Regions from separate parts of the Delftia lacustris genome, predicted to be linked through region 2. Evidence: predicted binding sites of a transcription regulator. Region 2 holds the regulator's gene; each other region holds the start of a gene.
What was found. Region 2 encodes FNR, which switches genes on or off when oxygen is low (the NO sensors DNR and NnrR bind a similar motif). Its sites were predicted from a motif close to TTGATNNNNATCAA; they were not measured.

Region 1 (7,633 bases), 1.8 Mb from region 2:
GCGCCGCGCCACAGGGCTGGCGCTGGGCGCGGGGGCTGCCCTGCTGGTGCTGGGCAGCCTGCTGCAGGCGCTGCCCTCCGCAGATGCACCGGCCCTGCCGGCCTTCACCCTGGTCAACGGACAGGCGCAGCCGGTCTCGCTGCAGCAGTTGCAGCAGGCCGATGGCAAGCCCATGGTGATCAACCTCTGGGCCACCTGGTGCCCGCCCTGCCGGCGCGAGATGCCGGTGCTGGCCCAGGCCCAGCAGCAGCGGCCCGATGTGCGTTTCATCTGGATCAACCAGGGCGAGACGGCAGAGGCCGTGATGGGCTATTTGCGGCGCGAGCAGGCGACGGCCCCGCTGCCGCTGGCCCAGGTGCTGTTCGACCCGCAGCAGCAGGCCGGCCGGCACTGGCGCCAGCGGGGCCTGCCTTCCACCTATTTCTATGGCGCCGACGGCCGGCTGTGCGGCATGCGCATGGGCGAGCTGTCGCGCGCCAGCCTGGCCCAGCATCTGAAGGAATGTTCATGAGCGCTTCCCCCCTGTTCCCCCTGCCTGCACTGGCAGGAGCCCTGGCCCTATCGGCAGCCTTGGCCCTGCCGGCTGCGGCGTCCGAGCTGCCATCGGAGGATTTCCTGGCCCAGCAGGGGCTGACCCTGGTGGGACCGCTGCCGGCCGTGGGCGGACTCAAGGCCTGGGCCGCCTACCGCGACCGCCAGCCCGTGCCCATCTACCGCATGCCTGACGGCAAGCACTGGGTGCTGGGCACGGTGATCGACGCCCAGGGCCGCGACGTGAACGCCCAGGCCCTGCAGGCCGCCGTGCAAAAGCCCATGGGCGAGCAACTGTGGAGCGATGTGCAGCGCGCCCAGTCCATACCGGATGGCCGCGCCGACGCGCCGCGCACGGTCTATGTGTTCACCGACCCCAACTGCCCCTATTGCAACCAGCTGTGGAACGATGCCCGGCCCTGGGTGGAGAGCGGCCAGGTGCAGTTGCGCCACATTCTGGTGGGCATCCTCAAGCCCAGCAGCGAGGGCAAGGCCGCCGCCATGCTGACCGCGCGCCAGCCAGAGCAGGCCCTGGCCGAGCACGCACGCGCCTATGCCAAGGCCGGCCGCGCCAGCGCAGAAGGCGCGGGCGCCACGCCGCTGGCCCCGGTGCCGCAGGCCACGCGGCAGGTGCTGGCCAGCCATGCCTCGCTGATGTCCACCTGGGGCCTGCGTGCCACGCCGGCCCTGGTCTGGAAGGATGACAAGGGAGTGGTGCAGGTGCGCACCGGCCTGCCGCCAGGCCTGCTGGAAGAGGTCATGGGGCCGCGTGGCAGGAAATGACGAGGACGACCATGAGCACAAGCCGTTCTCCCGCCGCTTCCACCTCCTCCAGCGACTGGAGCGACCTGTTCCCCGCCCGGCCGGATGCGCCGCCGCTGCGCATCGTGCTGCATGCGCCCACACCCGGCGCCCTGGCCCGTGCACGCAGCAATCTGGCCAACCTGCGCCAGGACCGGCCCGGTGCCGAGGTCCGCATCGTCATCAACGGCCCGGCCGTCGAGGCGCTGCTGGACGCAGCGCCGGGCACGCCGCAGCATCTGGATGCAAAGGCCCTGGCCCATGCGCTGGTCTGCCCGAACACGCTCAGGAAGCTGGGCCGCGAGGCGCCTGCCGGCATGCGCGTGCTGCCGCAGGGCGGCATCGAGTCACTGGCCCTGCTGCAGCAGTCGGCCTGGTGCTACGTGCGCTGCTGAGCGGCCTGCGCCAGCGAGGCAAGGCAGCGCGCCTGCCATTGGTATTCAGGCTCGAACGATTCACGGTCCGTGACGGCGCCGTGGCCGCCCTCGCCATAGACCATGGCGTAGGCCGCGTAGTCGGCCGCCTGCAGCGCCCGGCCCGCCAGCCCATGGGCCGTGGCATAGGTGGCGGACACGGCGGCATGGCCGCAGCCGTCGAGGGAGCGTGATCCCTGGTGGTGGTTGGCCAGGCTGGCGGCCTCGCGGGCCAGGCGGTCCAGCTCCTGCCTGTCGATCTGGCCGTCCAGGTAGCGGCGAAGGCCTTGTGCGCAGCGGATGACGTCCGGGTCTTCCAGCAGGTGCGCGATGCGGTCCACGCAGGCCTGTGTGAATTGCAGCCTCAGGTGCTCGCCGGCTTCGGCGGCAAGGTCCAGTTCCGAAGCAAGGCTGTTCAGGGCATGGTTCATGGAGAACTCCTTGGCAGTGGCGACACAAGCAGCGTAGACCGGGGCCGCGCACGGAAACAAGAGGGTGATTTCCGATACGCGCCCCGCATTCCCGAGGAATGCAGTCACCCTGTTAACCCCGTCTTAATCCCTGCGCCACACGCTATGGAGTGCCTTGGGCGCCTGTCCATGGCAGGCAGTTGGTGGCGCTTTGCAAGCCCATTGCTTGACTCATATCAAGCCGCCAAGGCCCTGAATTTCATATATTAAATTCAATATAAAAAGCATATTTTTAATGCTTTATTGAGTTTGAGCGACCACCCTCCCGTGGCCGCAGGACGATGAAAGACAGGCCATGCCAAAAACATCCCGCGCCGGCAGCGGCTGCAACGACTGCAGCTGCAAGCCCTCCACCCAGGACATCCCCGCCCCTACCCTCTCCCATGCGCAGCCCGCCGCCGGCAAGCGCGGCTTCCTGCAGGACCTGCTGGCCGCTGCCATGGCGGCCGTGGCCCTGCCCGTGGCGGCGGCCGCGCCCGGCACCCCGGGTTTCCAGCCGCCGCGCCGTCCCGGCGAGGCCGGCAGGCGCTACGGCATGCTGGTGGACCTGCGCCGCTGCATAGGCTGCCAGGCCTGCACGGTGAGCTGCTCCATGGAGAACCTGCCGCCGCTGGGCCAGTTCCGCACCACGGTGCTGCAGTACGAGGTGCAGCACGCGGGCAACGAGGACCTGCCGCCGGCCATGCTCAACCTGCCGCGCCTGTGCAACCACTGCGACAACCCGCCCTGCGTGCCGGTCTGCCCGGTGCAGGCCACCTTCCAGCGCAGCGACGGCATCGTGCTGGTGGACAACGAGCGCTGCGTGGGCTGCGGCTACTGCGTGCAGGCCTGCCCCTATGACGCGCGCTTCATCAACCACGAGACGCAGACCGCCGACAAGTGCACCTTCTGCGAGCACCGCCTGGAAGCCGGCCTGCTGCCGGCCTGCGTGGAAAGCTGCGTGGGCGGCGCCCGCGTGATCGGCGACCTCAACGACGAGGGCAGCGAGATCCGCCAGCGCATGCGCGAGCACGCCAAGGACCTCAAGGTGCTCAAGCCCGCCATGGGCACGGACCCGCATGTGTACTACCTGGGATTGCCCGACGCCTTCGTCGACGGCGTGGACGGGCAGGCCAGCGTGCGGCTGGTCACTTCCCACTGAACGCAAGGAGCACCCCATGCACATCGTCGAACTCCTGACCCCCGCCTACGAATCGGCCTGGCTGCCCTGGGCCGTGCAGTACTTCTTCCTGGCCGGCATTGCCACGGGCGCCGCCCTGCTGGCCGCCGCCTGCGCCTGGGCGCCGCGCGCCAGCGCCATGGCGCGCCTGCTGCCGGCCGCCGTGCTGGTGCTGGCCGTCAGCGCCATCGCCGCGCCCGTGTCGCTGCTGGCCGACCTGCACCAGCCTGCGCGCTTCTGGCATTTCTATGCGCACTTCACGCCGTGGTCGTGGATGTCGGTGGGCGCCCTGCTGCTGCCGGCCTTCGTGGGACTGGCGCTGGCCTTCGTGCTGGCCTGGTGGCTGGGCCGGCCGCAGTGGCTGCGCTGGCTGGCGCCGCTGCTGGCCGTGTCGGCGCTGACCATCACCGCCTATACCGGCGCCGAGCTGATGGCCGTGCGCTCGCGCCCGCTGTGGAACACGCTGTGGGTGCCGCTGAACCTGGCGCTCACGGGCTGGCTGGCCACGGTGGGCTGCATGCTGGTGACGGCGCGCTTTCTGCCCGCCCGCCACCGCCCCGATGCCGGCGCCCTGCAGGCCCTGCGCATGCTGGGCCTGGCGCTGGCGCTGTGCCTGCTGGCCATGGTGGTGGTCTGGGCCGTTGCCGGCTGGCTGGGCCAGGGCCGCTCCTTCCAGGCGGCGCTGCAGCTGTGGCAGCAGTTTCCGGTCTGGCGCCTGAGCATGCTGGGCTCGGCCGTGGCCGGTGCCGCCCTGCTGTGGGCCCTGGTGCGGGGTGGGCAGCGCATGGCCTGCCCGCGCTACACGCTGGCCCTGGGGCTGGGCCTGGCCGCCGCGGCCTGGGCCTTCCGCTGGGCGCTGTTCATGGGCGTGCAAGGCGTGCCCAAGTACGGCGCGGGCCTGTACATCTACCACATGCCGCTGGGCGGCGACGGCCTGCTGGGCATGCTGGGCGTGGCCGGCCTGTGCATTGCACTGGTGACGCTGGCCACCTGGGCGCTGGAGCTGTTTCCCGCGCGCTCGGCCGCGGCCCGCGCCCTCTGACACCGCCGCCCTGACGACCCCTCACCCATTCACGGAGCGCGGCCCGCCACCGGCCGGCCGCGCCACAGAAAGCCTTTCATGACCGACAAGAAGAAACTCCCCCAAGCCCCCGAAGATTCCCTGGATGCCGAGGCCGCCCGCCGCCGCCTGCTGCTGCGCGGTGGCCTCACCGCCGGTGGGCTGGCCGCCTTTGCGGCCGGCTACGGTGAAACACTGGCGCGCGGTGCCAAGGGCCTGGTCGCAGGCAGCTCGGGCACGCCCACGGCCAGCGCCACGCGCGGCAATTCGCTGACGCCGGAGTTCCGCATCGACCCGGCCACGGGCGCGCTCGCCACCCAGCCCGGCCAGGTGGTCAGCCCCTCCAGCTGCCTGGGCTGCTGGACGCAGTGCGGCGTGCGCGTGCGTGTCGATACCGCCAGCAACCGCATCCTGCGCGTGGCAGGCAACCCCTACCACCCGCTGGCCACCACGCGCCCGGCCGCCATGGAAGAACCCGTGCGCGAGGTCTACGCCAAACTGGGCAAGGAGCTGGGCCTGGAGGGCCGGGCCACGTCCTGCGCGCGCGGCTCGTCCATGCTGGAGCACCAGAGTGCACCGCACCGCGTGCTCACCCCGCTCAAGCGCGTGGGCCCGCGCGGCAGCGGCCGCTGGCAGAGCATTTCCTTCGAGCAGCTGGTGCAGGAAGTCTGCGAGGGCGGCGATCTGTTCGGCGAAGGCCAGGTCGAGGGCCTGCGCGCCATCTGGGACCCCAAGACGCCGCTGGACGCCGACAACCCCGAGTTCGGCCCGCGCTCCAACCAGTTGCTGGTGACCGACGCCTCCAACGAAGGCCGCGCCCAGCTGCTGCGCCGCTTTGCGGGGCCGTCCTTCGGCACCGTGAACGTCAGCAACCACGGCGCCTACTGCGGCCAGAGTTTCCGAGTGGGTGCGGCAGCGGCCCTGGGCGACCTGCCCGGCATGCCGCACGGCAAGCCGGACTGGAGCCATGCCAGCTTCGGCCTGTTCATCGGCGCGGCGCCCGCACAGTCCGGCAACCCCTTCCAGCGCCAGGGCCGCGAACTGGCCGAGGCCCGCTCGCGCGAGGACAACCGGTTCCGCTACGTGGTGGTCTCGCCCGTGCTGCCCACCTCGTCCAGCCTGGCTGCGGGCAGCGGCAACCGCTGGCTGGCCGTCAAGCCGGCCAGCGACCTGGCCCTGGCCATGGCGCTGATCCGCGTCATCCTGGACGAGGCACGCCATGACACGGGCTTTCTCGCCCAGCCCGGCCCGGCCGCCATGCAGGCGGCGGGCGAGGCGTCCTGGAGCAATGCCACGCACCTGCTGGTCAACGAGCCCAGCCACCCGCGCCACGGCAGCTTTCTGCGCGGCGCCGACCTGGGCTGGGCGCTGCCCGCGCCAGCCGAAGACGGCAAGCCGGCCCAGGATGTGTTCGTGGTGCAGCGTGCCGATGGCAGCCTGGCGCCGCACACCCAGGCCGAGCCTGCACAGCTGATGGTGCGCACCCGCGTGGCCGTGCCCGGCCTGAAGGCCGAAGGCGCGGACCAGGCCCCCGAGCTGTCGGTCTGCTCCTCGCTGGCCAAGCTGCATGAGCAGGCCAGCCTCAAGACACTGGACGAATACGCGGCGCTGTGCGGCGTGGCGCGCGGCGAGATCGAGGCGCTGGCGCGCGAGTTCACCAGCCATGGCAAGCGCGCCGTGGCCGATGCGCATGGCGGCACCATGAGCGGCGCGGGCTTCTACACCGCCTACGCCATCAGCATGCTCAACACCCTGGTGGGCAACCTCAACGTGCAGGGCGGCCTGGTGCTGGATGCCGGCCCGTTCGGCCCCTTCGGCCCGGGCCCGCGCTATGACTTCGCCAACTTCGACGGCAAGGTCAAGCCGCGCGGCCTGGCGCTGTCACGCCACCGCCAGCCCTACGAGAAAAGCGCGGAATTCCAACGCAAGCGCGAGGGCCAGCCCGAGGGCGCGAAGGACTACCCCGCCGCCCAGGCCCCGTGGTACCCGGCCGTGGGCGGCCTGTCCAGCGAGATGCTGGCCAGCGCGCTGGCCGGCTACCCCTATCGCGCCAAGGCCTGGATCAACCACATGAGCAACCCCGTCTACGGCATTGCGGGCTTTCGCAATGCGCTGGTGGACGATCTCAAGGACCCGAAGAAGCTGCCGCTGATCGTCTCCATCGACCCCTTCATCAACGAGACCAGCGCGCTGGCCGATTTCATCGTGCCCGATACCGTGACCTACGAGAGCTGGGGCATCTCGGCGCCCTGGGCCGACGTGGTGGCCAAAAGCTCCACCGTGCGCTGGCCCGTGGTGCAGCCCGCCGTGGCGCGCACGGCCGGCGGCCAGCCCGTGAATGTGGAGAGCTTTCTCTTCGCCGTGGCAGAACGGCTGGGCCTGCCCGGCTTTGGCGAGGCCGCCATCAAGGACGCCCAGGGCCAGCCCCATGCGCTGCGCTCGGCCGAGGACTTCTTCATCCACGCCCTGGCCAACGTGGCCTGGGCAGGTGGCAAGCCCGTGCCGGCGGCCAGCGATGACGACATCGCCATCACCGGCGTGGACAGGCTGGTGCCCGCGCTGCGCCAGCGCCTGAAGGACGATGAATGGCGCCAGGTGGCCATGCTGCTGACGCGCGGCGGGCGCTTCGACCGCATCGAGGACGCCTGGAAGGACGGCCACACCCGCAAGGCCCACGCGCCTGCCCTGCAGGTGTGGAGCGAGGAGCTGGCCCGCATGCGCCACGCCATGACGGGCGAGCGCTACAGCGGCTGCCCCACCTGGTATCCGGCACGACTGGCCGACGGCAGCGCCATGCGCACGCATTTCGGCGAGCAGCAATGGCCGCTGCTGCTGACCTCGTACAAGTCCAACCTGATGAGTTCCATGTCGATTGCCGTCTCGCGGCTGCGCCAGGTGCATCCGCACAACCCGGTGTCCCTGCACCGCGATGACGCCGAGCGGCTGGGCATCGCCAACGGCGACACGGTGCGCATCCGCACGCCGGGCGGCGCGGTGACGGCGGTGGCCATGGTGCGCGACGGCGTGATGCGGGGCACCGTGGCCATCGAGCACGGCTACGGCCACCGCGAGCTGGGCGCAGGCCGCCACAGCATCGACGGCCAGCCCATGCCGGTGAACGCCGAGCACGCCAATGGCGTGAACCTCAACGACCTGGGCTTTGCCGATCCCACGCGGCCCGGCTGCAAAAACGTGTGGG
Region 2 (7,633 bases):
TCTTGGCGTTCTGGCTGTAGCTGGCCCCCACCTTGCCGATGGCCGACACGCCCAGCGCAATCAGGTCGCAGTCGGGCTGGGTGCTGTAGCCCTGGAAGTTGCGATGCAGCCGGCCCTGGCGCTTGGCCACGGCCAGCGCGTCCTCGGGCAAGGCGAAGTGGTCCATGCCCACGTAGACATAGCCGCCCTCCATGAAGGCCGCGATGGAGCGCGAGAGCATGGCCAGCTTGTCGGCGCCCTGGGGCAGGTCCTCGGCCGCGATGCGCCGCTGCGGCTTGAAGCGCTCGGGCAGGTGGGCATAGGCATAGAGCGCGATACGGTCGGGCCGCAGCGCATTGACCTGGGCCAGCGTGCGCTCGAAGGACTCGGGCGTCTGCTTGGGCAGGCCGTAGATCAGGTCCACGTTGATGGAGGCAAAGCCCAGCTGCCGTGCGGCCGCCACCAGCGCGAACACCTGCTCGGCCGGCTGCACGCGGTGCACGGCGATCTGCACCTGCTCGTCGAAGTCCTGCACGCCGAAGCTCAGGCGGTTGAAGCCCAGCTCCTTGAGCACGGCCAGGCGTTCGACGCTGACGGTGCGCGGATCGACCTCGATGGAGTATTCGCCGCCCGGCTCCAGCTTGAAATGCTCGCGCAGCAGGGCCATCAGCGTGCGCAGTTCATCGTCCGAGAAGAAGGTGGGCGTGCCGCCGCCCAGGTGCAGCTGGCTGACGGCCTGGCCCTTGCCGCAATGGGCCGTGTGCAAGGCCATCTCGCGCGCCAGGTAGTCCAGGTAGACGGCCGCGCGATCGTGGTGGCGCGTCACGATCTTGTTGCAGGCGCAGTAGTAGCACAGCGACTCGCAGAACGGCACATGCACATACAGCGACAAAGGCATGGCCCGCGCTGCGGTACTCGATTTGCGGTGCTCAAGTGCCAGGATATAGTCTTCAGCACCGAAAGCCTCCACGAAACGATCGGCCGTGGGGAACGAGGTGTATCGGGGCCCCGGTACGTCGAAGCGACGCAGCAGCTCTGGGGTGACAGCGGTCATGGGTTTTTTCCTCTAATGTCGTCCACTGTGCCGCAGCCCATTGGCCGCGTCCTTGACTCATATCAAGAGTTGTTCGCGGCAGTGCTGCGACAATTTGATCCAACTCATCGCCATCCACGAGGTCACCGCCGGCGCACTGCTGCGCCGCTGATGTTTACTCCATGAACCTTCAGACCATCAAAGCATCCTGTTCCAATTGCAACCTGCGCGAGCTGTGCATGCCCATGGGCCTGGATGCCGAGCAGATGCAGCGCATCGACGACATCGTGGCCACGCGCCGCAAGGTCAAGCGCGGCGGCCTGCTGTTTCGCAACGGTGAGTCCTTCACCTCGCTGTACGCCATCCGCACGGGCTTCTTCAAGACCTGCGTGGCCACCGAGGACGGGCGCGACCAGGTCACGGGCTTTCAGATGGCCGGCGAGATCATCGGCCTGGATGGCATCGTCAACGACCACCACACCTGCGATGCGGTCGCGCTGGAAGACGCCGAGGTCTGCGTCATGCCCTTCGACAAGCTGGAGGACCTGTCGCGCGAGGTCACGGCCCTGCAAAACCATGTGCACAAGGTCATGAGCCGCGAGATCGTGCGCGAGCATGGCGTGATGCTGCTGCTGGGCAGCATGCGTGCCGAGGAGCGCCTGGCCGCCTTCGTGCTCAACCTGGTGCAGCGCCTGCACGCCCGGGGCTTTTCCAAGTCGGAACTGGTGCTGCGCATGACGCGCGAGGAAATCGGCAGCTACCTGGGCCTGAAGCTGGAGACGGTGAGCCGCACCTTCTCGAAGTTTGCCGAGGAAAACATCATCGAGGTGCGCCAGCGCCATCTGCGCATCCTGGACACGGACGCGCTCAAGCGCATCGTCAACAGCCAGCAGTGCCAGTGAGGCCGCAAGGCCCCGCCCCCCGGCAATGAACAAGGCCCGCGATCGCGGGCCTTGTTCATTGCCATTGCAGTGCACGCAGGTTCAATCGCGCCCCAGGCCCTGCATGGCCAGATTTGGGTCCGGCTCGGAGACCACGCCGTCGTTGAGATCGTGCGTGGAGCGTCCCAGCATGGTGGTCATGAGGCTGGACAGCATGGTCACGCCCCAGAAGGCGAAGAAGGCCAGCGTGTAGATTCCCTGCCGCGACCAGCCCAGGTCGCCGAGCCAGTGCAGCTCCAGCGGGTCCACGAAGGCGAATACCAGCATCTCCATCACGGCGGCGGCCAGAAAGGCCGGCCAGGCAATCCACATCCAGCGTTGGGCCAACATCAGCGATCTCCTTGAGCTGTCGAGGGTTGGCTTTCATTGTGCGCGCCGCCCTCGCACCGTGCCAAGCCCTGCGCACCCTGCACTGCCTGTAGGAAACCCTTGGCCCTCGCGCATGCTGGAGATGCCATCCACCATACAAAAAAGGCCGCGACTGCGGCCTTGTGCACGGCATTTTCCTGCGTTCAGCGGTCCGTGGGATGGTCCTGCGCGGGCGTGGCCGCGTGGTTGCGGCCGGTGACCGCGGGCGCCAGGCTCTTGGGCACTTCGCGCACGCCATCGGCACGCTCGTTGATGGTGATGCCATTGCGGTAATAGTCAGGATCGATCACGGGATCGGCGCCATTGATCGCAATGACGGCCGTGACCACGCCGGCCACCACGACGGCGGCCGGGCCGGCCACCACGAGCCAGACATGGGCGAACTTCCACCAGGGCTTGCCGGCGTCCGGATGCGAAGGGGCCGTGGCGGGCGCGGAGACTGCGGGACTGGAAGACATGGATAACCTCTTTCTTTCAAACAGCCGGCGCAGCCTGGGCGGTGCCGGCCAGACATATCACCGGGGCACCAGGAAGACGGCCTTTTCGGACGCGCGTCCCGCGCCTGAATGCACGGCATCGATATCGAAGAATACGGTGTGCGAGCCCGGCTCGGCGGAACCGTAGGGAATCTGCAGCCGCGCCGCAATGCCGCGCGTCTCGGCCGGGCCGACCTCGACCTCCTGCTCGGACGCCAGCTCCAGCCCGTCGAGGCCATGGGCGCTGATGCGGTAGCGCTGGGCCTGCTCGGTGGCATTCATGATCTGCAGGCGGTAGACATTTTCCAGCTTGCCGCCCGCGACGATGCGCGACAGCGACGCCCGGTCGCGTATCACGTCGACCTTGACCGACTGGCGCAGCGCCAGGCTCACGATCATGGCCATGCTCAGGCCGATCAGCACGGCCGAGTAGACCAGCACGCGCGGACGGAAGATGCGGCGCAGCACCTGGGCCCGCCGCCACAGGCCGGCCATGGCGTTCTGCGTGGTCAGCCGGATGAGGCCGCGCGGATACTCCATCTTGTCCATGATGGAATTGCAGGCGTCTATGCACAGACCGCAGCCTATGCATTCGTACTGCAGGCCGTTGCGGATGTCGATGCCCACGGGGCAGACCTGTACGCACATCTTGCAGTCGATACAGTCGCCCAGGCCCTGGGCCTTGTAGTCCACCTTCTTGGTGCGCGGCGCGCGCGGCTCGCCCCGGCCCGTGTCGTAGCTGACGATCATGGTGTCGCGGTCGAACATGGCGCTCTGAAAGCGCGCATAGGGGCACATGTACTTGCAGACCTGCTCGCGCATGTAGCCGGCGTTGCCATAGGTGGCGAAGCCGTAGAACAGCACCCAGAAAACCTGCCAGCTGCCCTGCAGCGCCAGCAGCTCGCCGCCCAGCTCGCGGATGGGCACGAAGTAGCCCACGAAGGTGAAGCCGGTCCACAGGGCAATGGCAATCCACAGCAACTGCTTGAGCGACTTCTTCCAGAGCTTTTCAAAGGTCCAGCCGTTCTTGTCCAGGCGCATGCGCGCGCTGCGGTCGCCCTCGACCTTGCGCTCCACCCACATGAAGATTTCGGTGTAGACCGTCTGCGGGCAGGAAAAGCCGCACCACAGGCGACCGGCCACGGCCGTGAACAGGAACAGCGCCAGCGCCGAGATGATCAGCAGGCCCGCCAGGTAGATGAAATCCTGCGGGTACAGCACCAGCCCGAACAGGTAAAAGCGCCGCGCACCCAGGTCGAACAGCACCATCTGGCGCTGCCCCCATTCCAGCCAGGGCAGGCCATAGAAAACCAGTTGGGTGAGAAACACCAGAGCCCATCGCCAGCGTGCGAAGACACCGCTGATGGAGCGCGGGTAGACCTTCTTCTCGGACTCGAACATCGACACCAGCTGGCCCGGGTCCGGGTCGGCAGGCGTGATCGGAATGACTTTGCGGGGAGGCTTCCCGGCATCATCCCCGTTCTCGGGCTTCATGGTGGGTTCCTTGGTTTTTTGGAATATCTGAAAACTCAAAAAGGCAAAAAGGCGGCGCCGCAGCGCCGCCCCCTGTCCTTATTGACGGACTGCGCCGTCTTTGTGCGACATGCCCCAGACATAGGAGGCAAGCACCGCGATCTGCGCCTCGGTCAGCTTGTCCTTCTGGGCAGGCATCTCGTTGTGCTTGCCGTTGTTGATCATGGCCGTGATGGCGGCCTCGCCCCAGCCGTGCAGCCAGATGTCATCGGTCAGGTTGGGAGCGCCCAGGGCCTGGTTGCCCTTGCCGTCCATGCCATGGCAGGCGGCGCAGGCCGTGAACTTGGACTTGCCCAGCGAAGCCTTGAGCGAGTCGTGCGGGCTGCCCGACAGGCTCAGCACATAGTGCGAGAGGTTGCGCACATCGTCGGGCGTGCCGACGGCAGCGGCCATGGGCGGCATGATGCCGATGCGGCCCGCCGTGATGGTTTCCCTGATCTTGTCGGGCGTGCCGCCATGCAGCCAGTCGCCATCGGTCAGGTTGGGGAAGCTCTTGCCGCCGCGTGCATCCGAGCCGTGGCACTGCGCGCAGTTGTTCATGAACAGGCGCTCGCCGATGGCCATGGCCTGGGGGTCCTTGGCCATGTCTTCGGTGCTCATGCTCGTGAACTTGGCGTACAGCGGCTCCAGGTCCGCGCGGGCCTTGGCCATCTCGTTTTCATAGGCGCCCAGCTGCGTCCAGCCCAGCTTGCCCGCGAACGAGCCCAGGCCCGGATAGGCCGCCAGGTAGGCGAAGCCGAACACCGAGGTGATGATGAACAGCCACATCCACCACTTGGGCATGGGGTTGTTCAGCTCGCGCAGGTCCTCGTCCCAGACGTGGCCCGTGGTGTTGTCGGCCGAGGGGACCACCTTCTTGCGTGCGGTGAGATACAGCAGCAGCAGGCAGCCGATGATGCCGCCCAGCGTGATCGCCGTGACATAGATCGACCAGAAGTTGTTTACGAAATCGCTCATGGGAAGTTCTCGTTCTGGTGGAGGGACTCAGTCTTGCTCGAACGGCAGCTGGGCGGCCTCTTCGAAACGGGCCTGGTTGCGGCGGGCGAACGCCCACCACCAGATACCGATGAAGCAGGCCAGAGAGGCCAGCGTGGCCACGATGCGCATGGTGGTGATGTCCATGTCGCTCTCCTTTACTTGACCGAACGGCCCAGCACCTGCAGGTAGGCGATGACGGCGTCCATTTCCGTCTTGCCCTTGACCTGCTCGGCGGCGCCGCTGATTTCCTCGTCGCTGTAGGGCACGCCGACCTTGCGCAGCGCGCTCATGTGCTGGGCGACCACGGTGTCATCCACCTTGTTCTTCTCCAGCCAGGAGTAGGCAGGCATGTTGGACTCGGGCACCACGTCGCGCGGGTTGTTCAGGTGGATGCGGTGCCATTCGTCGCTGTACTTGCCGCCCACGCGGTGCAGGTCGGGACCGGTGCGCTTGGAACCCCACTGGAAGGGGTGGTCGTAGACGAACTCGCCCGCCACCGAGTAGTGGCCGTAGCGCATGGTCTCGGCGCGGAAGGGGCGGATCATCTGCGAGTGGCAGTTGTAGCAGCCCTCGCGCAGATAGACGTCGCGGCCCATGAGCTGCAGCGGCGTGTAGGGCTTGAGGCCCGCCACCGCTTCCGTGGTCGACTTCTGGAAGAACAGCGGAACGATTTCCACCAGGCCGCCGACGGCGACCACCAGCAGGGTCAGCACGATCAGCAGGAAATTGTTGGTTTCCACCTTCTCGTGGGAAAAGCTCTTGGGAGCGCTATGGTTGTGATCGGACATGAGTAATGCTCCTAGACGCTCAGGCGTGGGCCACGACGGCAGGCACGGCCACCTTCACGGAACGGCCGGAGATCGCGGTCTTCCAGGTGTTCCACAGCATGACCAGCATGCCGCCCAGGTACAGCAGGCCACCGGCCACGCGGATCACGTAGAACGGATAGCTGGCCTTGACGCTTTCGACGAAGGTGTAGGTCAGCGTGCCATCGGGATTGACGGCGCGCCACATCAGGCCCTGCATCACACCGGCGATCCACATCGCGGCGATGTACAGCACGATGCCGATGGTGGCCATCCAGAAGTGCAGCTCGATGGCGCCCACCGAGTGCATCTTGGTCTTGCCGAACAGGCGCGGGATCAGGTAGTACAGCGAGCCCATGGTGATCAGGCCCACCCAGCCGAGGGCGCCCGAGTGAACGTGGCCCACGGTCCAGTCCGTGTAGTGCGACAGCGCGTTGACGGTCTTGATGGACATCATCGGACCCTCGAACGTGGACATGCCGTAGAACGACAGCGACACGATCAGGAAGCGCAGGATGGGATCGTCGCGCAGCTTGTGCCATGCGCCCGACAGCGTCATCACGCCGTTGATCATGCCGCCCCAGCTGGGAGCCAGCAGGATCAGCGAGAACACCATGCCCACGGACTGCGTCCAGTCGGGCAGCGCGGTGTAGTGCAGGTGGTGAGGACCCGCCCACATGTAGGTGAAGATCAGCGCCCAGAAGTGGACGATGGACAGGCGGTAGCTGTAGACCGGACGGCCAGCCTGCTTGGGAATGAAGTAATACATCATGCCCAGGAAGCCTGCGGTCAGGAAGAAGCCCACGGCGTTATGGCCGTACCACCACTGCACCATGGCGTCCTGCACGCCGGCGTAGGCCGAGTAGCTCTTCATCCAGCCGGCCGGAATGGCCGCGCTGTTGACGATGTGCAGCAGCGCCACGGCGATGATGAAGGCGCCGAAGAACCAGTTGGCCACATAGATGTGACGGACCTTGCGGATGCCGATGGTTCCGAAGAACACGATGGCATACGAGACCCAGGTCACGGCGATCAGCAGGTCGATCGGCCACTCCAGCTCGGCGTACTCCTTGCCCTGGGTGTAGCCCAGCGGCAGGCTGATCGCGGCGGCGAGAATGACGATCTGCCAGCCCCAGAAGGTCAGGCTGGCCAGCTTGGGCATGAACAGCCGCGTCTGGCAGGTGCGCTGCACCACGTAGTAGCTGGTTGCGAACAGCGCCGATCCGCCAAAGGCAAAGATCACGGCGTTCGTGTGCAGCGGACGCAGGCGTCCGTAGCTCAGCCATGGAATGCCGAAGTTGAGTTCCGGCCAGGCCAGCTGCGAGGCGATCAACACCCCGACAGCCATGCCCACCACCCCCCAGACGACGGCCATGATAGAGAACTGCCTTACGACGGTATCGTCGTAATAGACAGCGTTGTTATTTGAACTATCCATCGTGCACCCCTTAGATTGCTATCAAAGTGTTACTTTCTTCGCTGTCGGGCGTGTTGACCCACGTCAATCGTCCCGAAGAA
Region 3 (7,633 bases), 3.0 Mb from region 2:
ATTGAAGACCAGGGCCGGTGCCATCTGGCGCTCCACGGCATCACCCCAGGCCATGTCCGCCCCCTCCTGGCTGGCGCCGCCGTCCTCCATCCATTCGACATGGGCGCCCATGCCCTGGGCCTGGCGCAGCATCTGCCGCAGGCGGGCCAGGTGGCGCTTGGTGAGGATGGCGGCATAGTCCGGGTTGCCGGCAAAGCGCGGGAACAGCCGCTGCGCGGCGGCGCGAAAGGCCTCGGCGAATTCGGCCTCCTGTCCACGCGGCAGCAGCACGTAGTCGGGGGCAATGCAGGTCTGGCCTGCGTTGACGAGCTTGCCATGTGCGATCTTGAGCGCCGCCTCCTTCAGGTCGCAGTCGGTGGAGACGATGCAGGGCGACTTGCCGCCCAGCTCCAGCGTGGTCGGCGTCAGGTGCGCTGCGGCCGCCTGGGCCACGCGCCGGCCCACGGCCGTCGATCCGGTGAACAGCAGATGGTCGAAGTGCAGGCCCGAAAACTGCGTGGCCACGCTCACATCGCCTTCGATCACGGCGAACTCCTCGGGCGCAAAGAACTGCCCCACCAGCGCGGCCAGTTGCGCCGACGTGTGCGGCGTGAGTTCGCTGGGCTTGAGCATGACGCGGTTGCCCGCTGCCAGGGCCGTGATGGCAGGCCCCAGCGCCAGCTGCACCGGATAGTTCCACGGAGAGATCACCCCCACCACGCCCAGCGGCTGGCGCTCTATCCACCCACGGCCCGGCATGAGCATCAGCGGCGTGCGCACCCGCTGGCGCCCCGACCAGCGCGCCAGATGGCGCAGCGTGTGCTTGAGCAGATTGCGCAGCACGAACAGCTCCACCATCTCGGTCAACCGTGGCGAGCGCATGCCGAAGTCGGCCTGCACTGCGGCAGCCAGCACGGGGCCGTGCTCGTCCAGCAGCTTTTGCATGCGCAGCAGCCTCTCGCGGCGCACCAGCAGCGGCACGTCCACCTGCGCCCGGCTGGCCTGGTACTGAAGTTCGAAGACGCGATGAAGATCCATCTGGGTCATAGGGCTCAATGGTAAGAAGACGCGGCAGACGCTCTCATGCTGCACAGGCCGCCTGCGGGTTGGCTGGATACGGCGGCAAGCAGCCAGAACGGCTCGGAGAAAAAAAAGGGAGCCTTGCACGGGCTCCCGAGGGTTACAGACTATACGGGCCGATATGCGCGGCCTGGGCGCGAAGATGCGCAGGCCGCGTAAAGGCTGCAGCAAGACGCTTCAGGGCTCGCGCACTTCACGGGGCTGAACGTCGGTCACCTCGCCCGCTCCCGGCAGCACGCCTGCGCCTGCACCTGCGCGACGGCCACCGCCTTCAGCCGCGCCGTAGGCGCGCTGCGGGCGCTGGGCCATCCACTCGGAGCCGGAGCGGTAGACGGTCTGCCAGCCAGCCCGCGGGCTCATGCGCATGGCCCAGGGCATGACCGGCTGGCCGGTGAGCCTGGCCCACAGCGCCCGCACGGCCCAGACCAGGGCCAGCAGCGCCGCTGCGGTGAGCAGGCTGACAAAGAAGACCAGGCCCACAAGCATCAGCAGGATGCGAACGGCCCAGCGGGTCAGGGTGGCGACGAAATCGTTCAAAGCAAAGCCTTTCTTGGCTGGCCCGGTGCGTCAGGCGGAGTCTGCCGCATCGAACCGGAATACGCCCGGTTCCTGTACCGGGTCCACATGCACCGCAATCGTGCTCTTGGGCGGGAAGCGCCCTTCGAGCAGCAGTTTCGACAACGGATTTTCGATCCGCTGCTGTATCGCGCGCTTGAGCGGCCGGGCCCCGAAAACGGGATCGAAGCCCACCTTGGCCAGTTCGGCCAGTGCCTGGTCGGACACCTGCAGCGCAAGGTCCATTTTCTCCAAACGCCGCTCCAGCAGCTTGAGCTGAATCCTTGCGATCGACTCGATATTCTTCGCGTCGAGCGCGTGGAACACCACGGTCTCGTCGATGCGGTTGAGGAATTCGGGTCGGAAATGGTTCTTGAGTTCCCCCCAGACCGCGTCTTTCACATCATCGTAATCCTCGCCGACCATGGCCTGGATCAGCAAAGAGCCTATGTTGCTCGTCATCACGATGACCGTATTCTTGAAGTCCACGGTGCGGCCCTGGCCGTCGGTCAGCCGGCCGTCGTCCAGTACCTGCAGCAGCACGTTGAAGACGTCGGGATGGGCCTTCTCCACCTCGTCGAGCAGCAGCACGCTGTAGGGCTTGCGGCGAACGGCCTCGGTCAGGTAGCCGCCTTCCTCGTAGCCCACGTAGCCGGGCGGCGCGCCGATCAGGCGGGCCACGGAATGCTTTTCCATGAACTCGCTCATGTCGATGCGCACCAGATGGTCTTCGCTGTCGAACAGGAAGCCGGCCAGCGCCTTGCACAACTCGGTCTTGCCCACGCCCGTGGGGCCCAGGAACAGGAAGGAACCGGTGGGCCGGTTGGGATCGGACAGGCCCGAGCGCGAACGGCGGATGGCGTTGGCCACAGCCGAGATGGCCTCGTCCTGGCCGACGACGCGGTCATGCAGCCGGTCTTCCATGCGCAGCAGCTTGTCCTTCTCGCCCTGCATCATCTTGGCCACGGGAATGCCCGTGGCACGGCTGACCACCTCGGCAATCTCCTCGGCGCCCACATGGGTGCGCAGCAATCTGTGGGCGGGCGCACCGCCCTGCCCCTGCTCGCTGGCCTGGGCTTCGTTGAGCTGCTTTTCCAGCGAGGGCAGCTTGCCGTACTGCAGCTCGGCCACCTTGTTGAAGTCGCCCTTGCGCTTGAGCTCCTCGATCTGGATGCGGATCTGGTCGATCTCCTTGCGGATCTGCTCGGAGCCCTGGGCGCTGGCCTTCTCGCTCTTCCACACGTCTTCGAGGTCGGCGTACTCGCGCTCCAGGCTGCCGAGTTCCTCCTCGATCAGCTGCAGGCGCTTTTGCGAGGCCTCGTCCTTTTCCTTCTTCATGGCCTCGCGCTCGATCTTGAGCTGGATCATGCGGCGCTCGAGCTTGTCCATGACCTCGGGCTTGGAGTCGATCTCGATCTTGATCTTGGCCGCAGCCTCGTCGATCAGGTCGATGGCCTTGTCGGGCAGGAAGCGGTCGGTGATGTAGCGGTGGCTCAGCTCGGCCGCGGCCACGATGGCCGGGTCGGTGATGTCCACGCCGTGGTGGGCCTCGTAGCGCACCTGCAGGCCGCGCAGGATGGCGATGGTGTCCTCGACCGAGGGCTCCTCGACCAGCACCTTCTGGAAGCGCCGCTCCAGCGCCGCATCCTTTTCGATGTACTTGCGGTATTCATCGAGCGTGGTCGCGCCGATGCAGTGCAGCTCGCCGCGCGCCAGCGCAGGCTTGAGCATGTTGCCCGCATCCATGGCGCCGTCGGCCTTGCCGGCGCCGACCATGGTGTGGATCTCGTCGATGAACAGGATGATGCGCCCCTCTTCCTGGGCCACTTCCTTGAGCACGGACTTCAGGCGTTCCTCGAAGTCGCCGCGGTACTTGGCGCCGGCCAGCAGGCCCGCCATGTCCAGCGACAGCACGCGCTTGTTCTTGAGGCTTTCGGGCACCTCGCCGGCCACGATGCGCTGGGCCAGGCCCTCGACGATGGCGGTCTTGCCCACGCCGGGCTCGCCGATGAGCACGGGGTTGTTCTTGCTGCGGCGCTGCAGCACCTGGATGGAGCGGCGGATTTCGTCGTCGCGACCGATCACCGGATCGAGCTTGCCGATGCGCGCGCGCTCGGTCAGGTCCATGGTGTATTTCTTGAGGGCCTCGCGCTGGCCTTCGCCTTCGGCGCTGTCCATGGTCTGGCCGCCGCGCACGGCGTTGATGGCCGACTCCAGGCTGGAGCGCGTCACGCCGCTTTCCTTGAGCAGTTGGCCCGCACGCGTGGAGGGGCCGCTGCTATCGGTCAGCGCCAGCAGGAACAGCTCGCTGGCAATGAACTGGTCGCCGCGCTTGAGGGCTTCCTTCTCGGTCACCTGCAGCAGCCGGCCCAGCTCGGAGCCGACCTGCACCTGGTCCTGGTGCTGCACGCGCGGCAGATCGGCCAGAGCCTTCTCGGCCGCGGCCTGCAGCTGGCCCACGTTGGCGCCGGCGCGCTGCAAGAGCGAGCGCGGACCGTCGTCCTGGCGCAGCAGCGCCACGAGCAGGTGCAGGGGTTCGATATTGGATTGGTCACCGCCCAGGGCCAGCGTTTGCGCGTCGGCCAGGGCTTCCTGGAACTTGGTTGTCAGTTTGTCGATTCGCATGGTGTTTCTTTTCGCTCCTGAAACAGGGTCATTGCGATTTATCTGATACCGGCAGGGCAAATTTCAAGCCATGCCCGGCCCGCAAGGACAGACGCTTGCGCCAGATCAAGGCCGGCGAGGCCGGCCATCCTTCTCAAGCATTGCGCTGAAAGATCGAGAACTGCGTAGGCGTAACGCCCAAATGCGCCCGGAAGCTGCGCACCAGGTGGCTGGCGCTGGAAAAGCCGCAATCCAGCGCCAGCTCGGCCAGCGGCGGCACGTTGCGCGCAGACAGGGCACGCCGTGCCCGGGCCAGGCGCTGCTGCAGCACCCATTCGTGCACCGTGCAGCCCATGCTCTGGCGGAACATGCGTGCGAAATGGAATTCCGAAAGGCAGGCCTGTCTCGCCAGTGCCGGCAGCGACACGGCCTTGGAGTCATGCAGATGCGCCTCGATATGGGCAAGCACCCTGCGCCGCACGGCCGCAGAGAGCCCGCCCAGCGGCCGCTGCAGCGCCTGCACCTGGCGCGGCGTGGCGGACTGCAGCACCAGCCGGTCCACCAGCTGCTGGCCAATGGCATCGGCCGCCAGTTGCTGCTGCGGGTCCTGCCAGTCCAGTTGCATCAGCGCACGGGCACCGGCGTGGAAGGCCTGATCGTCCCCGTAGATCTGCGCACGCAAGGTGCGCGAGCGGGGCTCGGCATCCAGCATGCGGACCACGCGCCCCGCCCAGGCCAGGTCGGACACATACAGGTGCAGGAACTGCACGGGCGATCGCACCAGCCAGTGCGATTCATCCTCTGGCGTGAAGATGCAGATGCGCCCCGGCGCCCCCATGGCCTCGGGCCGCGCCTTGAGTTGCGAGCCCTCGCCGCCGGCCAGGTAGACCGACAGCGTGTGGTGACCGGGCTGGCAGTAGCGCACCTCGTCGTCCACATTGGCCCAGACGGCCAGCTCCACCCCCTCGCTCAGGCGCACGCGCCGCTGCAGCCGGGCCTTGGAGCGTGACAGCACCTGGCACAGGTGGCTGGAGGGCAGCTCGGGCAGCGGCGTGGGCGTCATGGCAGCGATTGTGGTCCCGCAGCCATACCGACGCATGGCGCCAGGCCATCAAACCGCAGGAATCTGCCATGCCCGCCCAGCCTGCGGCGCCATCATCACCGGCCATGACTGCCACCCTCTATGCCCTGGTCGTGTTGATCTGGGGTTCGACCTGGATCGCCCTGAAGCTGCAGCTGGGCGCCGTGCCCGTGGAGCTGTCCATTGCCTACCGCTTTGCGCTGGCCGCCGTGCTGATGTTCGCCTGGCTGGCCTGGTCGCGCCAGCTGCGCGTGCCACGCGGCCCGGCGCTGCCGCGCGTGCTGGCCCAGGGCCTGTGCCTGTTCAGCTTCAACTTCGTGTGCTTCATGCATGCCAGCGAGACGCTGGCCAGCGGCCTGGCCGCCGTGGTGTTCTCCAGCGCCAATCTCTGGAACGCGCTGCTGGCGCGCATCATCCACGGCCGCAGGCTGGCGCCCCATGTGCTGGCCGGCAGCCTCTTCGGCCTTGCAGGCCTGGTGGCGCTGTTCTGGCCCGAGCTGCGAGAAGGCCGGCATGCCAGCCTGCCCGGCCTGGGCTGGGCCGTGCTGGGCACGCTGTGCTTTTCCTGCGGGAACATGCTGTCGGCCTCGCTGCAGTCCATGGGCTGGCGGCCGGCCCAGACCAATGCCTGGGGCATGCTGGCCGGCACGCTGCTGCTGACAGGCTATGCGCTGGTGGCAGGCCTGCCCTGGCGCTTCGATGCCAGCTGGACCTATGTGGGCTCCTGGCTGTACCTGGCCATTCCGGGCTCGGTGATCGCGTTCACGGCCTACCTGACCCTAGTCGGGCGCCTGGGCCCCGAGAAGGCGGCGTATGCGACGGTGCTGTTCCCCATCGTTGCGCTCAGTATCTCGGCCCTTTTCGAAGGCTATGTGTGGACGCCGCTGGCCGTGGGTGGCCTGCTGCTGGTGATGTTCGGCAACCTGCTGGTGTTCCGGCCGCCGCAATGGTTGCGGGGTGCCGCACTGCGCAGGGCCTGAAGCGTCAGCTCACTGGCGCCAGCGCGCCAGCGCCTCTTCGTCGCTGACGCGCGCATCCACCCAGCGCGCGCCCTCGGGCGTCTGTTCCTTTTTCCAGAAAGGCGCCAGCGACTTGAGGTAGTCCATGATGTATTCGCAGGCCTGGAAGGCCATGCCCCGGTGCGATGCGGTGACGGCCACGAGCACGATCTGGTCCATGGGCTGCAGCGGGCCGATGCGATGGATGACGCGCGCGCCATGGATGCCGAAGCGCTGGACCGCCTCGTCGATGATGGCCTCGATGGATTTCTCGGTCATGCCCGGGTAGTGCTCCAGCTCCATGCTGGCCACGGTGGCGCCCTCGTTGCGGTCGCGCACGGTGCCTATGAAGCTGCAGACCGCCCCCACGCGGGCGTCGCCGGAGCGCAGGGCGGCGAGTTCGGCCGATACGTCGAAATCCTCGGTCTGGATGGATACACGGGCTGCTTGCATGCCCGCATTGTCGCAGGGCGGCGGCGCGCCAGAAGGCGATGAACGCGGTAGCATTGCCCTCCCCCGCCCCCAGCGCTTTTTTGCTGCGGCGGGCCACGCATGGCCACACTCACGATCACCACCCCCGAATACACGCTCTATCCCTCGCCGCGCAACGAGCAGCGCGTGGTCTACGAGCACCAGCTGTTCGTGCCCCATCCCTACACCATCATCCACCTGCCCGACTACGGCTTTCGCGGCAAGGCCACGCTGTTTGCAGCCCACCGGCTGGGCGACGGCAAGATGGGCCAGTTGGTGAGCTGCGAGCTGGCCGAAGACATCGCACGCTTCGAACGCCTGTTCGAACCCGATTGAGGCGCGCCATGGACGAGACCAGCCAGATACAGCCGCCGCCGAGCTTTGCCGCCCTGTATGCCGACCGGCACGGCCGGCTCAAGGCATCCATTGCAGACGTGGTCGGGCGCTATGAACTGTGCGAGGACCTGGCCAGCCACCTGGTCGAGCAGGCACAGACGCTTTACCACTCGGGCAATTCTTCGGAGCAAGGCGTGCTGCTGGGCATGCACGCCGGCCTGGCTGCCGAAGGCTCCATCGTCAGCCCCGGCGAGGCACGCTGGATCGTGCAGCGCCTGGCCGAGCTGCTGGAGTGGCAGGCACCGCTGCTGCCCGATGCATCACCCCCTACCGGCGCCGAAGGCGCAGCCTGAAGGCCACCACCCAGGCGCTCAGGCGCGCTACACTGCGCGCCATGCCTGCAATCTTTGCCTTCCCCACATGCCACGGCGATGCCGTGTGCCTGTGCCTGGGCAAAGCCTGCAAACCCCAGCTCGTCTGACCGGAGCTGAGGTTCCGTCCAGATGAGCGACGGAACCGGCCCGGCAGC

Region 1: dsrO (sulfate reduction electron transfer complex DsrMKJOP subunit DsrO) is a predicted target of FNR. The motif match lies at 2,382-2,395, and genes of this name have one in related genera.
Region 3: clpB (ATP-dependent chaperone ClpB) is a predicted target of FNR. The motif match lies at 4,335-4,348, and genes of this name have one in related genera.

The regions. Positions count from the first base shown of each region.
Region 1 is NZ_CP141274.1:2,919,381-2,927,013, reverse strand. Features, by position in the region: gene U6958_RS14725 (TlpA disulfide reductase family protein) at 1-511, shown strand, start outside; gene dsbG (thiol:disulfide interchange protein DsbG) at 508-1,314, shown strand; gene U6958_RS14715 (hypothetical protein) at 1,326-1,727, shown strand; gene U6958_RS14710 (hypothetical protein) at 1,712-2,176, opposite strand; gene dsrO (sulfate reduction electron transfer complex DsrMKJOP subunit DsrO) at 2,511-3,356, shown strand; gene nrfD (NrfD/PsrC family molybdoenzyme membrane anchor subunit) at 3,373-4,416, shown strand; gene U6958_RS14695 (tetrathionate reductase subunit A) at 4,495-7,633, shown strand, end outside.
Region 2 is NZ_CP141274.1:4,728,484-4,736,116, forward strand. Features, by position in the region: gene hemN (oxygen-independent coproporphyrinogen III oxidase) at 1-1,033, opposite strand, end outside; gene fnr (fumarate/nitrate reduction transcriptional regulator Fnr) at 1,195-1,914, shown strand; gene U6958_RS23030 (hypothetical protein) at 1,996-2,283, opposite strand; gene U6958_RS23035 (FixH family protein) at 2,466-2,780, opposite strand; gene ccoG (cytochrome c oxidase accessory protein CcoG) at 2,838-4,292, opposite strand; gene ccoP (cytochrome-c oxidase, cbb3-type subunit III) at 4,371-5,288, opposite strand; gene U6958_RS23050 (cbb3-type cytochrome c oxidase subunit 3) at 5,316-5,453, opposite strand; gene ccoO (cytochrome-c oxidase, cbb3-type subunit II) at 5,465-6,097, opposite strand; gene ccoN (cytochrome-c oxidase, cbb3-type subunit I) at 6,117-7,553, opposite strand; gene ccoS (cbb3-type cytochrome oxidase assembly protein CcoS) at 7,617-7,633, opposite strand, start outside.
Region 3 is NZ_CP141274.1:1,727,893-1,735,525, reverse strand. Features, by position in the region: gene U6958_RS09320 (aldehyde dehydrogenase family protein) at 1-1,026, opposite strand, end outside; gene U6958_RS09315 (hypothetical protein) at 1,237-1,596, opposite strand; gene clpB (ATP-dependent chaperone ClpB) at 1,627-4,239, opposite strand; gene U6958_RS09305 (AraC family transcriptional regulator) at 4,373-5,281, opposite strand; gene U6958_RS09300 (DMT family transporter) at 5,386-6,279, shown strand; gene moaE (molybdopterin synthase catalytic subunit MoaE) at 6,289-6,750, opposite strand; gene U6958_RS09290 (hypothetical protein) at 6,850-7,104, shown strand; gene U6958_RS09285 (hypothetical protein) at 7,113-7,457, shown strand.